Regions from separate parts of the Burkholderia sp. BCC1972 genome, predicted to be linked through region 1. Evidence: predicted binding sites of a transcription regulator. Region 1 holds the regulator's gene; the other holds the start of a gene.
The links. Region 1 encodes LexA, which represses DNA repair genes until DNA is damaged. Its sites were predicted from a motif close to ACTGTATNNNNATACAGT; they were not measured.
Positions count from the first base shown of each region.

Region 2: the regulator LexA is predicted to act here: its motif matches at 5,974-5,991, upstream of recA (recombinase RecA).

Region 1 is NZ_CAJPGH010000015.1:148,842-156,305, forward strand. Features, by position in the region: gene U5798_RS21765 (CysB family HTH-type transcriptional regulator) at 225-1,151, opposite strand; gene U5798_RS21770 (sulfate/molybdate ABC transporter ATP-binding protein) at 1,227-2,285, opposite strand; gene cysW (sulfate ABC transporter permease subunit CysW) at 2,299-3,237, opposite strand; gene cysT (sulfate ABC transporter permease subunit CysT) at 3,234-4,127, opposite strand; gene U5798_RS21785 (sulfate ABC transporter substrate-binding protein) at 4,249-5,286, opposite strand; gene lexA (transcriptional repressor LexA) at 5,551-6,198, shown strand; gene U5798_RS21795 (hypothetical protein) at 6,224-6,559, shown strand; gene U5798_RS21800 (DUF2939 domain-containing protein) at 6,589-7,299, shown strand; gene U5798_RS21805 (universal stress protein) at 7,384-7,464, opposite strand, start outside.
Region 2 is NZ_CAJPGH010000016.1:38,270-45,733, forward strand. Features, by position in the region: gene U5798_RS22230 (pilin) at 1-64, opposite strand, end outside; gene U5798_RS22235 (TerC family protein) at 160-864, opposite strand; gene sucD (succinate--CoA ligase subunit alpha) at 1,021-1,902, opposite strand; gene sucC (ADP-forming succinate--CoA ligase subunit beta) at 1,973-3,139, opposite strand; gene U5798_RS22250 (DUF2889 domain-containing protein) at 3,208-3,816, opposite strand; gene recX (recombination regulator RecX) at 3,962-4,831, opposite strand; gene recA (recombinase RecA) at 4,831-5,901, opposite strand; gene U5798_RS22265 (response regulator transcription factor) at 6,086-6,814, shown strand; gene U5798_RS22270 (sensor histidine kinase) at 6,831-7,464, shown strand, end outside.

The sequences.
Region 1 (7,464 bases):
GCACTCGTATCTGCCGTCTTGTCGTTCTGTCGGCACGAGAACACATGTCGATCGCCGCACGCGGCGAAGAACCGGGCCGGGCGCGGCGACCGCAACCGGTGGTTCGATGAATCAGGCAACCGTGACCGCGGCCATTGCGCTGCCGCAGCCCGGTGCACGGCTCCGTGCGCGCGCTTCGCGCCGTCCGCGGCAACTGCCCGGACGGCGTGCGCTGCGAGCAGCCGTCAAACGGCTTCGCGCAACAGCCCCGCGATTTCCGCTTCGTTCAGGTGCGGCGCGAACATCTCGATCAACCGGTACGCATACGCGCGCAGGAACGCGCCCTTGCGCAGCCCGACGCGCGTCGTGCTCGCCTCGAACAGGTGCTGCGTATCGAGCGCGACGAGCCCCGTGTCGCGCTGCGGATCGTAGGCCATCGCCGCGACGACGCCGATCCCCATTCCGAGCTCGACGTAGGTCTTGATCACGTCCGCGTCGATCGCGGTCAGCACGACGTCCGGCACGGCGCCCGCCTGCGTGAACGCCTGGTCGATGTGCGAGCGGCCCGTGAAGTCCTGGTCGTACGTGATGATCGGATACTCGGCGATTTCCTCGAGCGTCAGGTTCTCGCGGCCGACGAGCGGATGGCCCTTCGGCACGACGACCGTGTGATGCCACGAATAGCACGGGAACGTGACGATGTCCGGATAGCGGTCGAGCGCCTCGGTCGAGATGCCGAGATCGGCTTCGCCGTTCAGGATCATCTGCGCAATCTGCTGCGGGCTGCCCTGGCGCAGCGCCAGATGCACCTTCGGGAACACGTCGGTGAACTGCCGGATCACCTTCGGCAGCGCGTAGCGCGCCTGCGTGTGCGTCGTCGCGACGACGAGGTGGCCGCTGTCCTGGTCGGCGAACTGGCGCGCGACGCGGCGCAGGTTCTCGGCGTCGAGCAGCATCCGCTCGATCAGCTGGTGCACGGCCTTGCCGGGCTCCGTGAGCCCCGTCAGCCGCTTGCCGCGCCGGATGAAGATGTCGACGCCCAGTTCATCCTCGAGATCCTTGATCTGCTTCGACACGCCCGACTGCGACGTGTACAGCACGTTCGCGACTTCCGTCAGGTTCATGTTCTGGCGCACCGCTTCGCGCACGAACCGCAATTGCTGAAAATTCATGGGTATGCCTCTTAGGCTGTCGTTGTTTGATTGTCGATTCGGAGCATGTTCCGCCCCCTGCCCTGTATTTGCTCGTCAACGCGCGGGAAACACACGCACCGCGCGCGGCACGGCCGTCGCACCGTCGCCGACCTGCAGCGACAGCGCCCGCCACGCATCGCGATCGAGTTCCGCCTCGAGCGCACCGCCCGCGCGCGCCTCGAGCTCCACGCGCACCGACCCGCCGAGCGGGATCACGCGGCGCACGTCCACCGCGATGCCGTCGCGGTGCCCTTCGCCCACCGGCCACAGCTGCAGGTCGTGCGGGCGCACGTAGGCGTTCGCGGGGCCCGCGAAATCGGCGTCGACCTCGATCGGCGCAGCCGCGCCCTCGGCGACGAAGCCGCGCCCGGCCACCGTGCCCGGCAGCCGGTTCGCCGCGCCGAGGAACTCGTACACGAATGCGCTTTGCGGATGATCGTAGACGTCCTGCGGGCTGCCGACCTGCTCGACGTGGCCGCGATTCAGCACGACGATGCGATCGGCGACTTCCAGCGCCTCTTCCTGGTCGTGCGTGACGAAGATCGTCGAGATGTGCAGGTCGTCGTGGAGCCTGCGCAGCCAGCCGCGCAGTTCCTTGCGGACCTTCGCGTCGAGCGCGCCGAACGGCTCGTCGAGCAGCAGCACCTTCGGCTCGACCGCGAGCGCGCGGGCGAGCGCGATGCGCTGGCGCTGGCCGCCCGACAGCTCGGACGGATAGCGCTGCGCGAGCCAGTCGAGCTGCACGAGCTTGAGCAATTCGTGCACCTTCTCGCGAATCGCGGCTTCCGACGGCCGCTCGCGGCGCGGCTTCACGCGCAGCCCGAACGCGACGTTCTCGAATACCGTCATGTGGCGGAACAGCGCGTAGTGCTGGAACACGAAGCCGACCTGGCGGTCGCGCGCGCCGACCGACGCGACGTCGAGCCCTTGCAGCACGACCTGGCCGGCGTCCGCGTGCTCGAGGCCCGCGATCACGCGCAGCAGCGTGGTCTTGCCGCACCCGGACGGCCCGAGCAGCGCGACCAGTTCGCCCGGCGGAAAGTCGAGCGACACGTTGTCGAGCGCCGTGAAATCGCCGAAGCGCTTCTGAAGGTTACGGACGGTGATACCCATTCTGGTTGCCTCTTTACGATTTCGACGAAACGGCGGGGCCGGCATGTGCGGGAACGGTGTCGCTCGCGCCGGCCAGTTCGGCGGCGAGATGACGCTCGGCGATCAGCTTCAGCGCGAGCGTGACGAGCGCGAGCAGCGCCAGCACCGACGCCACCGCGAACGCCGCCGCGAAGTTGTATTCGTTGTACAGGATCTCGACGTGCAGCGGCATCGTGTCGGTCTGGCCGCGGATATGGCCCGACACCACCGACACCGCGCCGAATTCGCCCATCGCGCGCGCATTGCACAGGATCACGCCGTACAGCAGGCCCCACTTCACGTTCGGCAGCGTCACGCGGCGGAAGATCTGCCAGCCCGACGCGCCGAGCACGCGCGCGGCTTCCTCCTCGTCGGTGCCTTGCGCCTGCATCAGCGGAATCAGCTCGCGCGCGACGAACGGGAACGTGACGAAGATCGTCGCGAGCACGATGCCCGGCACCGCGAAGATGATCTGCACGTCGTGATCCTGCAGCCACGGCCCGAGCCAACCCTGCGCGCCGAACAGCAGCACGTACACGAGGCCCGAGATCACCGGCGACACCGAGAACGGCAGGTCGATCAGCGTCGTGAGCAGCGCCTTGCCGCGGAATTCGAATTTCGCGATCGCCCACGACGCGCACACGCCGAACACGAGGTTCAGCGGCACGGCGATCACGGCGACGGTCAGCGTCAGCTTGATCGCCGACCACGCGTCGGGATCGGCCAGCGATTCGAGATAGAAGCCGACGCCCTTGCGCAGCGCCTCGACGAACACCGCGGCGAGCGGCACGACGAGGAAGAACGCGAGGAACGCCAGCGCGATGCCCGTGAGCAGCCAGCGCACGACGCGCGACTCGCTGACGGGGTCGAGCCGTTTCGCGGCGCGCACGGCCGGCGACGGGGTTTTCAGCACGACGGTGGCCTCCTGGCTCATTGCTGGCCTCCTGCTGCGACGGCGGTGACGGTGGCGGGCGCGGGGCCGCTTGCGCCCTTGCTCGTCCTGCGCTGCAGGTACCACTGCAGCGTGTTGATCAGCAGTAGCATCAGGAACGACACGACCAGCATCACGACCGCCAGCGCGGTCGCGCCCGCGTAGTCGTACTGTTCGAGCTTCGTGATGATCAGCAGCGACGTGATCTCGGATTTCATCGGTACGTTGCCGGCGATGAAGATCACCGAGCCGTATTCGCCGAGCGCACGCGCGAACGAGAGCGCGAAGCCGGTGAGGAGCGCCGGCAGCACGGCCGGCAGCACGACGCGGCGGAACGTCAGCCAGCGCGATGCGCCGAGGCACGCGGCCGCTTCTTCCTGCTCGCGCTCGAAATCCTCGAGCACCGGCTGCACGGTGCGCACCACGAACGGCAGCCCGATGAAGGTCAGCGCGACGAGCACGCCTGCCGGCGTGAACGCGATCTTGATGCCGAGCGGCGCGAGATACTGGCCGACCCAGCCGTTGGTCGCGTAGACGGCCGCGAGCGAGATGCCGGCGACCGACGTCGGCAGCGCGAACGGCAGGTCGACGATCGCATCGACGAGGCGCTTGAACGGGAACGTGTAGCGCACGAGCACCCACGCGACGAGGAAGCCGAACACGGCGTTGATCAGCGCGCCGCCGAGCGCGGCCGAGAACGTCAGCCGGTACGACGCGAGCACGCGCGGCGACGTGACGGCGGTGACGAACTGATCCCACGACAGCGTCGCGGTCTTCAGGAACGTGGCGGCGAGCGGAATCAGCACCACGAGGCTCAAATAGGCCACCGTGATGCCGAGTGTCACGCCGAAGCCAGGCAGCGCGCTCGGCTTGCGAAAGGTGTACGTCGTCATCGGATGCTCTTGCTGGGTCGATGCTGCTCACGGGTCCGACGCAAACGCCGGCGCAGTGCATCGCGCCGGCGAACCGTCGGGGATGCGGCGCGCTGCGTGGCGCGCCGCTGTCGTTATGGCGTTACTGCGGCTTGTAGATCGAGTCGAACACGCCGCCGTCCGCGAAATGCGTCTTCTGTGCGTTCGTCCAGCCGCCGAACGTGTCGTCGACCGTGTACAGCTTCAGCTTCGGGAACTGCTTCGTCAGTTCCGCCGGCACGTTCTTCGAGCGCGGCCGGTAGTAGTTGCGCGCCGCGATCTCCTGGCCCTGCGGGCTGTACAGGAAGTTCAGGTACGCTTCGGCCAGCTTGCGCGTGCCCTTCTTGTCGACCACCTTGTCGACCACCGCGACGGGCGGCTCGGCCAGGATGCTTACCGACGGCACGACGATCTCGAACTTGTCGGTACCGAACTCCTTCACCGACAGGAATGCCTCGTTTTCCCATGCGATCAGCACGTCGCCGATCCCGCGCTGCACGAAACTCGTCGTCGCGCCTCGCGCGCCCGAATCGAGCACGCCTGCGTTCTTGTAGAGCTTCGTGACGAATTCCTTCGCCGTCTGCTCGTTGCCGCCCGGCTTGTGCACTGCGTACGCCCATGCGGCCAGGTAGTTCCAGCGCGCGCCGCCCGACGTCTTCGGGTTCGGCGTGACGATCGAGATGCCCGGCTTGGTCAGGTCGTCCCAGTCCTTGATCCCCTTCGGATTGCCCTTGCGCACCAGGAACACGATCGTCGACGTGTACGGCGACGCGTTGTCGGGCAGACGCTTCTGCCAGTCCTTGTTCACGAGCCCCTTGTTCGCGATCGCATCGATGTCGTACGCGAGCGCCAGCGTGACGACGTCGGCCTGCAGGCCGTCGAGCACCGAGCGTGCCTGGGCGCCCGAGCCGCCGTGCGACTGCTTGAAGTTGACGGTCTCGCCCGTCTTCGCCTTCCACTCCTTGCCGAACGCCTGGTTGAAGTCCTGATACAGCTCGCGCGTCGGGTCGTACGACACGTTCAGGAACGTCGTATCGGCCTGGGCATGCGTCGCGACGCCCAGCGCCGCCGCCGCGCCCAGCGCGAGTGTTGCGATCAGGCGGCCCACTCCGCCCACCAGCCCCGTATTGCGCTTCGCCATCCTTGGTTCTCCAGTGTTGTCGGTATTGCGATGTCGGGCCAGTCTAACGAACGGGTTACATGATTAAAAATAATCGTTCCTTATTTTTTAATACTCAAAAGTGCTAACGCAGACGGGATGGATGGTTGCGGCAGATAAACCGCCGTCCGGACGTCGCGAAATCACGTCGGAACCGGCGCGATCGCGTCGAACCTCAAGTAACGCTTGAAATTCGCGAAGTACTGTATAAAAATACAGCTCACTGTCTATCCATACAGTTCAGCCATGACCAAACTCACCGCCCGTCAGCAGCAAGTGTTCGACTTGATCCGTCGCGCGATCGAGCGCTCCGGATTCCCGCCCACCCGCGCCGAGATCGCGGCCGAACTGGGCTTCAGCTCGCCGAATGCGGCCGAGGAGCACCTGCGTGCGCTGGCACGCAAGGGCGTGATCGAACTGGCTGCCGGCGCGTCGCGCGGCATCCGCCTGCTCGGCATCGAAGACGCCCCGCACCAGTTCACGCTGCCGCATGCCGGCCTGATGCAGCTGTCGCTGCCGCTCGTCGGCCGCGTCGCGGCCGGTAGCCCGATCCTTGCGCAGGAGCACATCTCGCAGCACTACGCGTGCGATCCCGCGCTGTTCACGAGCAAGCCCGACTACCTGCTGAAGGTGCGCGGCCTGTCGATGCGCGACGCCGGCATTCTCGACGGCGACCTCCTCGCCGTGCAGAAACGCACGGAAGCGAAGGACGGCCAGATCATCGTCGCGCGTCTGGGCGACGACGTCACGGTCAAGCGCCTGATGCGCCGGCCTGGCGGTCTCGAGCTGATCGCGGAGAACCCGGATTACGAAAACATCTTCGTCAAGGCCGGCAGCGCGGAATTCGCGCTGGAAGGCATCGCCGTCGGGCTGATCCGCTCGGGCGAACTCTGACATTCCGTCTCGCTAGGAGAACATCATGGAACGCCTTGCCCGCCTGCTGCCTTTCCGTCAATTCGGTCGCCTGCGCCATCTGCGCGGCCGTACGCCCTGCGCACCGCTGTCCGCGGCCGCGCCCGTGCAAGAAGAAGTCGCAGTCGAACGGCAGGCGTCCCTGCTGCCGTCGGCGCTTCCCGCGTTCGCGCGGGTATCGCTGAACGCCGGCCTGAATCATGCGGAACCCGCCCGCCGCGCGCCGGTACGCGTCTATCACGGCCGTTCGCGCCTGATCATGGTCGGCACGATCGATGCCGTATGCCGGATGATCGACCGCTGCATCGCCGAGGAACGATCGGCTACGCCTGGCGGTCTCTGATTGCGGAACATCCCCGCACCGGAGGCAACGTGACTGGATCTTCGGGCCGCGCATGGCGGCTCAAGCCCCTGCTGATCGTCGTGCTGGCCATCGCCGTCGTGTCGACGATCGGCTATGCGTACGCGTCACCGTACGTCGCGCTCGGTCGCCTGAAATCGGCGATCGACGCGCGCGATGCGCAGGCCATCAGCGAATATGTCGATTTCCCGTCGCTGCGCATCAGCCTGAAGCAGCAGGTCACGGAAGAGTTGATGCGCCGGATCGACGCGGTGAAGAAGAACAATCCGTTCGCGGTGATCGGCGCGCTGATCGGGTCCGCACTGGTCGGGCCGCTGGTCGATGCGTACGCGACACCGGACGGCGTGGCCGCGCTGATGAGCGGAATGCCGCCGCGCGGCAATCCCGGCGAGCGCCCGCCCGAATGGTCGAATCAGCCGCAAGGCAATGCACCGGCCGACACACCAGCGGCACCGCCGGCGAGCCCGGCACCGGCAAGCGCTGCCGCTCCGGGCAACAACGCGGCAACTGCGTCATCCCCGGCACCCACCCCTGCCGCACCGGCCAGCGCGAACGATGCAACGCATTCGCCGCATCAGCAGCAAACCAGTGCGGGATACCGGAATTTCGATGAATTCGTCGTGACGTACCAGCGCAGCGCCGACGGCACGCGCTATGCGGCGATATTCCACCGCTTCGGACTGTTCTCGTGGAAATTGTCCGCGATCGACCTGCACGCGTAACAGCGGCGCGGGTCCCGCGCCGCTGATGCGGCACGGCGCCTGACCGGCGCGCATCGCCGGTCGGGCCGTCATCGAATCATTCGATCATTTGCCGTTCGCCATGGCGGCTTCGCGCTCGCGTGCGATTTCTTCCTTCTGCTCCTGTGCCGACGAACACGCCACCAG
Region 2 (7,464 bases), on a different contig from region 1:
GGTTCGCGCGCCGCAGATCGGCGGCAACGCGACGGAACAGGGAAACGGAAAAGGCTTCGAACATGGCAGGCTCCGGAAACGAAAAACGCCTGCCGATCAAGGCAGGCGTTTCGATCGTAGCCAGCGGGCCGCGAAGCCGACAGTCGGCCGGACGGCCAGTCAGGGCGCGTGCGGTGCGCCGTGGCGCTTCCTGAGCGCGTAGCCGATCGCCACGACGAACAGCGCGCCGGCAATGCTCGCACCGTAGAGCGCCTGCGGCGTATCGAGCACCGCCCAGCGGTCGCCGACCGGGTCGTTGACGATCAAACCGCCCGCGATCCAGCCGAGCAGCCCGGCGCCGAGCGCCACGACGATCGGGAAACGGTCGAGCAGCTTCAGCACCAGCGTGCTGCCCCACACGATGATCGGCACGCTGACGACGAGCCCGAAGATCACGAGCGCGATCCGGTGCGCCGGATCGGCCTGCTCGGCCGCGCCGGCGATCGCGATCACGTTGTCGAGGCTCATCACCGCATCGGCGATCACGATCGTCTTCACGGCATCCCACAGCCGGCTGGCCGGCTTGATGTCGTCGTGCGCGCCCTCGACCGGCGCCATCAGCTTGATGCCGATCCACAGCAGCAGCAGCCCGCCGCCGAGCTTCAGGAACGGCACGTCGAGCAGCGCGACCGCGAACACGATCAGCACGACGCGCAGCAGGATCGCGCCCGCGGTGCCCCAGATGACGCCTCGCAGCCGCTGGTTCGCGGGCAGGTTGCGGCAGGCGAGCGCGATCACGACCGCGTTGTCGCCGCCGAGCAGGATGTCGATGACGACGATCTGGAGAACGGCGCCCCAGTGCAGGGATGTCAGGAATTCGAGCATGGCGGTGAGGACAGGACAGCGGCCGCCTCGCGGGCGGCCCGGTTCATCGCCGGCACATGCGCGAGGCATGCCCGGTGCTTACGAATCCATTGCGCGAGCATAACAAAAAACGCCGGCAAAGCCGGCGTTTTCTGCAGGACGAACCCAGGGGAAATATTACAGCGCCTTCTTCAGCAGACGGCCCATTTCCGACGGGTTGCGCGTGACGGTGATGCCGCACGCTTCCATGATTTCCAGCTTCGCTTCGGCCGTATCCGCACCGCCCGAGATCAGCGCGCCGGCGTGGCCCATGCGCTTGCCCGGAGGCGCCGTGACGCCCGCGATGAAGCCGACGACCGGCTTCTTCATGTTGTCCTTGATCCACTCTGCCGCGTTGGCTTCGTCCGGACCACCGATTTCGCCGATCATCACGACCGCATCCGTATCCGGATCGTCGTTGAACATCTTCATCACGTCGATGTGCTTCAGACCGTTGATCGGGTCGCCGCCGATACCGACTGCCGACGACTGGCCGAGGCCGAGTGCCGTCAGCTGCGCAACGGCTTCATACGTCAGCGTGCCCGAACGCGACACGACGCCGATACGGCCCTTGCGGTGAATGTGGCCCGGCATGATGCCGATCTTCAGTTCGTCCGGCGTGATCGTACCCGGGCAGTTCGGCCCGAGCAGCAGCGTCTTGCGGCCTTCGCGACGCATGCGGTCCTTCACCTCGATCATGTCGCGCACGGGGATGCCTTCCGTGATGCAGATCGCGAGATCCAGATCGGCTTCGACCGCTTCCCAGATCGCAGCGGCTGCGCCTGCCGGCGGAACGTAGATGACCGACACGGTCGCGCCGGTTTCTGCCTTCGCTTCCTTGACGCTTGCGTAGATCGGAATGCCTTCGAAGTCTTCGCCGGCCTTCTTCGGGTTCACGCCCGCGACGAATGCTTCGCGGCCGTTTGCGTACTCACGGCAGGCGCGCGTATGGAACTGACCGGTTTTGCCGGTAATGCCCTGCGTGATGACCTTCGTGTCCTTGTTGATCAGAATCGACATGTATTTTGACCTCTGTTCGATTGGCGTCGCGTATGAACCGCGCCGCCATGCGTGTTCATTAGCGCGCGCTTTACTTGCCTGCGGCTGCCGCGACGACCTTCTGCGCAGCTTCTTCCATGCTGTCCGCCGAGATGATCGGCAGGCCCGAATCGGCCAGCATCTTCTTGCCGAGGTCCTCGTTCGTGCCCTTCATGCGCACGACGAGCGGCACGTTCAGGTTCACGGCCTTCGAACCGGCGATCACGCCTTCCGCGATCACGTCGCAGCGCATGATGCCGCCGAAGATGTTCACGAGGATCGCCTTCAGATCCGGGTTCTTCAGCATCAGCTTGAACGCTTCCGTGACCTTCTCGGTCGTCGCGCCACCGCCGACGTCCAGGAAGTTCGCCGGCTCGCCGCCGAACAGCTTGATCGTGTCCATCGTCGCCATCGCGAGGCCTGCGCCGTTCACGAGACAGCCGATGTTGCCGTCGAGCGAGATGTACGCGAGATCGAACTTCGACGCTTCGATTTCAGCCGGATCTTCTTCGTCCAGATCGCGGTACGCGACGATTTCCGGATGGCGGAACAGCGCGTTCGAGTCGAAGTTGAACTTCGCGTCGAGTGCGATGACCTTGCCGTCGCCGGAGACGTTCAGCGGGTTGATTTCAGCCAGCGATGCGTCGGTTTCCCAGAATGCCTTGTACAGGCCTTGCAGGATCGCGCGTGCTTGCGGAATCGAAGCAGCCGGCACGCCGATCTTCGCGGCGAGGTCGTCGGCCTGCGCGTCCAGCAGGCCCGTCGACGGCTCGACGATGACCTTGTGGATCAGCTCCGGGTGCTTTTCGGCGACTTCTTCGATGTCCATGCCGCCTTCGCTCGAACCCATCAGCACGATCTTCTGCGAGATGCGGTCGACGACGAGGCTGACATACAGTTCCTGCTTGATGTCGGCGCCTTCTTCGATCATCAGGCGGTTGACCTTCTGGCCTTCCGGACCGGTCTGGTGCGTGACGAGCTGCATGCCGAGGATCTGGTTCGCGTATTCGCGGACCTGCTCGATCGACTTCGCCACCTTCACGCCGCCGCCCTTGCCACGGCCACCCGCGTGGATCTGAGCCTTCACGACCCATACCGGGCCGCCGAGCTCTTCCGCCACCTTGACGGCTTCGTCAACCGAGAACGCCGGCTTGCCGCGCGGTACCGCGACTCCGAATTTCCGCAGGATTTCCTTACCCTGGTACTCGTGAATCTTCATGCGTGATTCCCTTCAGTCTGAGAGTTGGATGAAAAGTCGCTTAAGACGCTTCTTCGAATGATTTCCGTTCATTCCTTCGTGCTGCCATCACCGGGCATATCCGGCCGAATCGGGCCATACCAGCGCGGGTAGTACTGCCGCACGACCTCGCCGTCGAACCGCAGCGCGCGGCAACGGCCGAGCTGGAAAGGCGGTTCGGCGTGCGCGCCGTCGTGATCCGGCCCTTCGCCGCCCTCCTCGCGCACGTTCCACACGTCACCGGCGAACGCCTGGATCGCTGCCGTCGGCAGCACGGCGCACAGTTCGGTGAGATGGGAGCAGCCTGCGACGCCGGCGAGCAGCCGGTTCGCGTTGCGGCGGAAATTGCGGAAGAGATTGAGCCCGATGAGGGCCCGGTAGGCAGGAGGGGCGGATTGACAGTGACCGGGATAGGGCACCCATTCCGAAGACGCTTCGGCGTCGACGACATTGAGTTCACGATCGATAGTCACGCGCAGCCAGAGTTCGTGGATCGGCAGGCCTTGGGGCCGGATGCCCGACGCAAGCGCGACATCGCGCGGCTTGTGGTCGGTCAGGCAGGCTTCGATGTCCCACAAGCCGTCGCCGCGCTCGTAAGCTTCCGCTCGGATTGCGCGTCGATGTCGCAACTGACGGGGCACGGGCTCGGATAGCGGCATGCTGGAGGTTGAGGCCGAAGAGGAAAACCCACGGATTTTAGCATATTGGGTATTTGAGACAGTTTGACGCGACGGCGGGTATTCCCGCCTGTCCGGAGGCAGTTGCATTGCAGCAAAATCGCGCGCCACGCGCGCGACCGGCCGGTCAGTCGTCGATCGGAAAATCGTCGCCGACCTTCAGCAACTTCACGATGGTCGCGCTCGAGAAGCCGCGCGCGGCGAGAAAGCGCGCCTGCTTCGCACGCTCGGCCGGCGTTTGCGGCAGTGCACCGAATTTCTTGCGCCAGACGGCCTGCGCGCGGGCCCATTCGGTCTCGCGCAGCTGGGCGTTCACCTCCTCGACGAGCGTGTCGCCGACTGCATGACGCTTCAGCTCGCTGACGATGCGCGCGGCGCCGACACGCGACGCGCGGCGATGCACGAGGCTCTCGGCGAAGCGTGCGTCGGACAGCCAGCCTTCCTGCTCCAGCGCATCGAGCACCGGTTCGACGGATGCGTCTTCGCCGACGTAAGGCGCGAGCTTGCGCGCGAGCTCCGCGCGACTGTATTCACGCCTCGACAGATAGCCGAGCGCGCGGCCCTTCAATGACCGTGGCGGTTTCGACGACTTGCGTTCGGTAGCGCCCGGCGTGTCGCCGGATGAAGGACTGGAAGCAGCGCCGGATGCACGGCGCGTGCGGCGCGGATGCTGGCTGCTGCGTGTATAGACGTCTTCCGTTGCCGGCGCCGACGCATCGGCTGCGCGATCGCCGGGGAAGCTGACACCGGACACGCGACGGCGGGAGCGGTCGTGCGCGTCGAACGATTCGTCGTCGTCGAACGGATCGTCCGGCGCGACAATCTCAAACGAAACGAGGGCATCGTCGGATGCCCTCGTCGCGGTGCGGTTCGCGGCATGACTGCCTGCGCTCCGCCGGTCGGCGCCCGAGGATCCGGCTCGCCGGCCGGAGCGACCGGCCGCTTCGGGCGCATCGCTCTCCACCGGCTCGCCAGCCTGACCTCGGCGCGCCACCATCACTCTTCTTCGTCCAGCGCCTCGGCTTCGTTGGCTACGCCATCGGGCATGCTGACGACGCCGAGCGATTCGCGGATGCGGTTTTCGATCTCGCGCGCGATTTCCGGATTCTCGCGCAGGAATTCACGCGCGTTGTCCTTGCCCTGGCCGATCTTCTCGCCGTTGTAGCTGTACCAGGCGCCCGCCTTGTCGACGATCTTCGCCTGCACGCCGAGATCGATGATCTCGCCCTGGCGCGAAATGCCTTCGCCATACAGGATGTCGAAGATCGCTTCGCGGAACGGCGGCGACACCTTGTTCTTGACGACCTTCACGCGGGTTTCGTTGCCGATCACCTCGTCGTTCTTCTTGATCGAGCCGATCCGGCGGATGTCGAGACGCACCGACGAATAGAACTTCAGCGCGTTGCCGCCCGTCGTGGTTTCCGGGTTGCCGAACATCACGCCGATCTTCATCCGGATCTGGTTGATGAAGATCACGAGGCAGTTCGTGCGCTTGATCGTGCCGGTCAGCTTGCGCAGCGCCTGCGACATCAGGCGGGCCTGCAGACCCGGCAGCGAATCGCCCATCTCGCCTTCGATTTCGGCCTTCGGCACGAGCGCCGCGACCGAGTCGATGACGATCATGTCGATCGAGCCCGAGCGCACCAGCGCGTCGGTGATTTCGAGCGCCTGCTCGCCGGTGTCCGGCTGCGAGATCAGCAGCTCCGGCACGTTCACGCCGAGCTTCGCTGCATATTGAACGTCGAGCGCGTGCTCGGCGTCGATGAACGCTGCGGTGCCGCCCAGCTTCTGCAGTTCGGCGATGACCTGCAGCGTGAGCGTGGTTTTACCCGACGATTCCGGACCGTAGATCTCGACCACCCGGCCGCGCGGCAGGCCGCCGACGCCCAGTGCGATATCAAGACCCAGCGAGCCCGTGGAGACGACCTGGATATTCTCGGTCGCCTCGCCGTCGCCCATCCGCATGATCGACCCTTTGCCGAACTGCTTCTCGATCTGCGCGAGTGCGGCCGCCAGCGCCTTGCTCTTCTCGGCGGTCATCCCGGAGCCCTTCTTGCTATCTTCCATGAATCGTCCTTTGCTATGATGAGCAGCGTCTGTGAAAGGCGCGCCCGCTTTCAAGCGCCGCCGAATGCAGACACTGTATAAAAAAACAGTGTTTTATGCAAGCCCGCAATGCGGGCGTTGTACACGAATCACTCCGGAGACAGCCGCACCGGCGCAAACGCCCCGCCGGCCATCGGTCAGCAACATGCGAATCCTCATCGCCGAAGATGACAGCATACTCGCGGACGGCCTCACCCGGTCACTCCGCCAATCGGGCTATGCCGTCGACCACGTGAAGAGCGGCGTCGATGCCGACACGGCGCTGTCGATGCAGACTTTCGACCTGCTGATCCTCGATCTCGGCCTGCCGAAAATGTCCGGGCTCGAGGTGCTCAAGCGCCTGCGCGCGCGCAACTCCAACCTCCCCGTGCTGATCCTGACCGCCGCCGACAGCGTCGACGAACGCGTGAAGGGGCTCGACCTCGGCGCCGACGACTACATGGCCAAGCCGTTCGCGCTCAACGAGCTCGAGGCGCGCGTGCGCGCGCTGACCCGGCGCGGCGCGGGCGGCGGCCCGACCGTCGTGCGCCACGGCTCGCTCGCGTTCGACCAGGTCGGCCGCATCGCGTATGCGAACGACCACGTGCTCGATCTCTCCGCGCGCGAACTCGGGCTGCTCGAAGTGCTGCTGCAGCGGATCGGCCGGCTCGTGTCGAAAGAACAGCTCGTCGATCACCTGTGCGAATGGGGCGAGGAAGTCAGCAACAACGCGATCGAGGTCTACGTGCACCGGCTGCGCAAGAAGATCGAACCGAGCGGCGTGCGGATCTCGACCGTGCGCGGCCTCGGCTATTGCCTCGAGAAGGTCGCGCCCGCCGCGCCGGCCGACACGGCAGCGCCCCAGCCCGCGGTGGCCGGCACGCCGCTGCGCTGACACCGGCGTCGCCGCGATGGCCACGCCGGCCCACTCCCGCCACCCGACCGGCGCGCCGTCGTCGGCCGCCGACGATGCGCGCGACGCGCGCTACGAAAACCCGTTCGCGCCGCCCGACGAAACCGAATCGCCCGAGGCGCCGCGCCCGCGCTCGCTGTTCGGCGAGATCCTCGACTGGATGCTCGCGCCGCTGCTGCTGCTGTGGCCGATGAGCATCGCCGTCACCTACCTCGTCGCGAAGACGATCGCGAACAGTCCGTTCGACCGTGCGCTCGAAACCAATGCGTACGTGCTCGCCCGGCAGATTCATCCGGTGAACGGCGTGGCCGAGCTGACGCTGCCGGAACAGACGCGCGACTTCCTGCGCGCCGACAACGTCGACAGTGTTTACTTCCAGGTGCTCGGCACCCGCGGCGAACTGGTCGCGGGCGAAGCCGACATGCCGCTGCCGCGCGACGAGGACCGCCCGCCGCCGGGCGTCGTCGTGTTCCGCGACGACCTGCTGCGCGGCAACGACGTGCGCGTCGCATATACGACGGTCGCACTGCCGCAATCGGGCGACACGCAGCCCGTGCTCGTGCAGGTCGGCGAGACGCTCGACAAGCGCAACGCGCTCGCGAACGACATCATCAAGGGCGTGATCCTGCCGC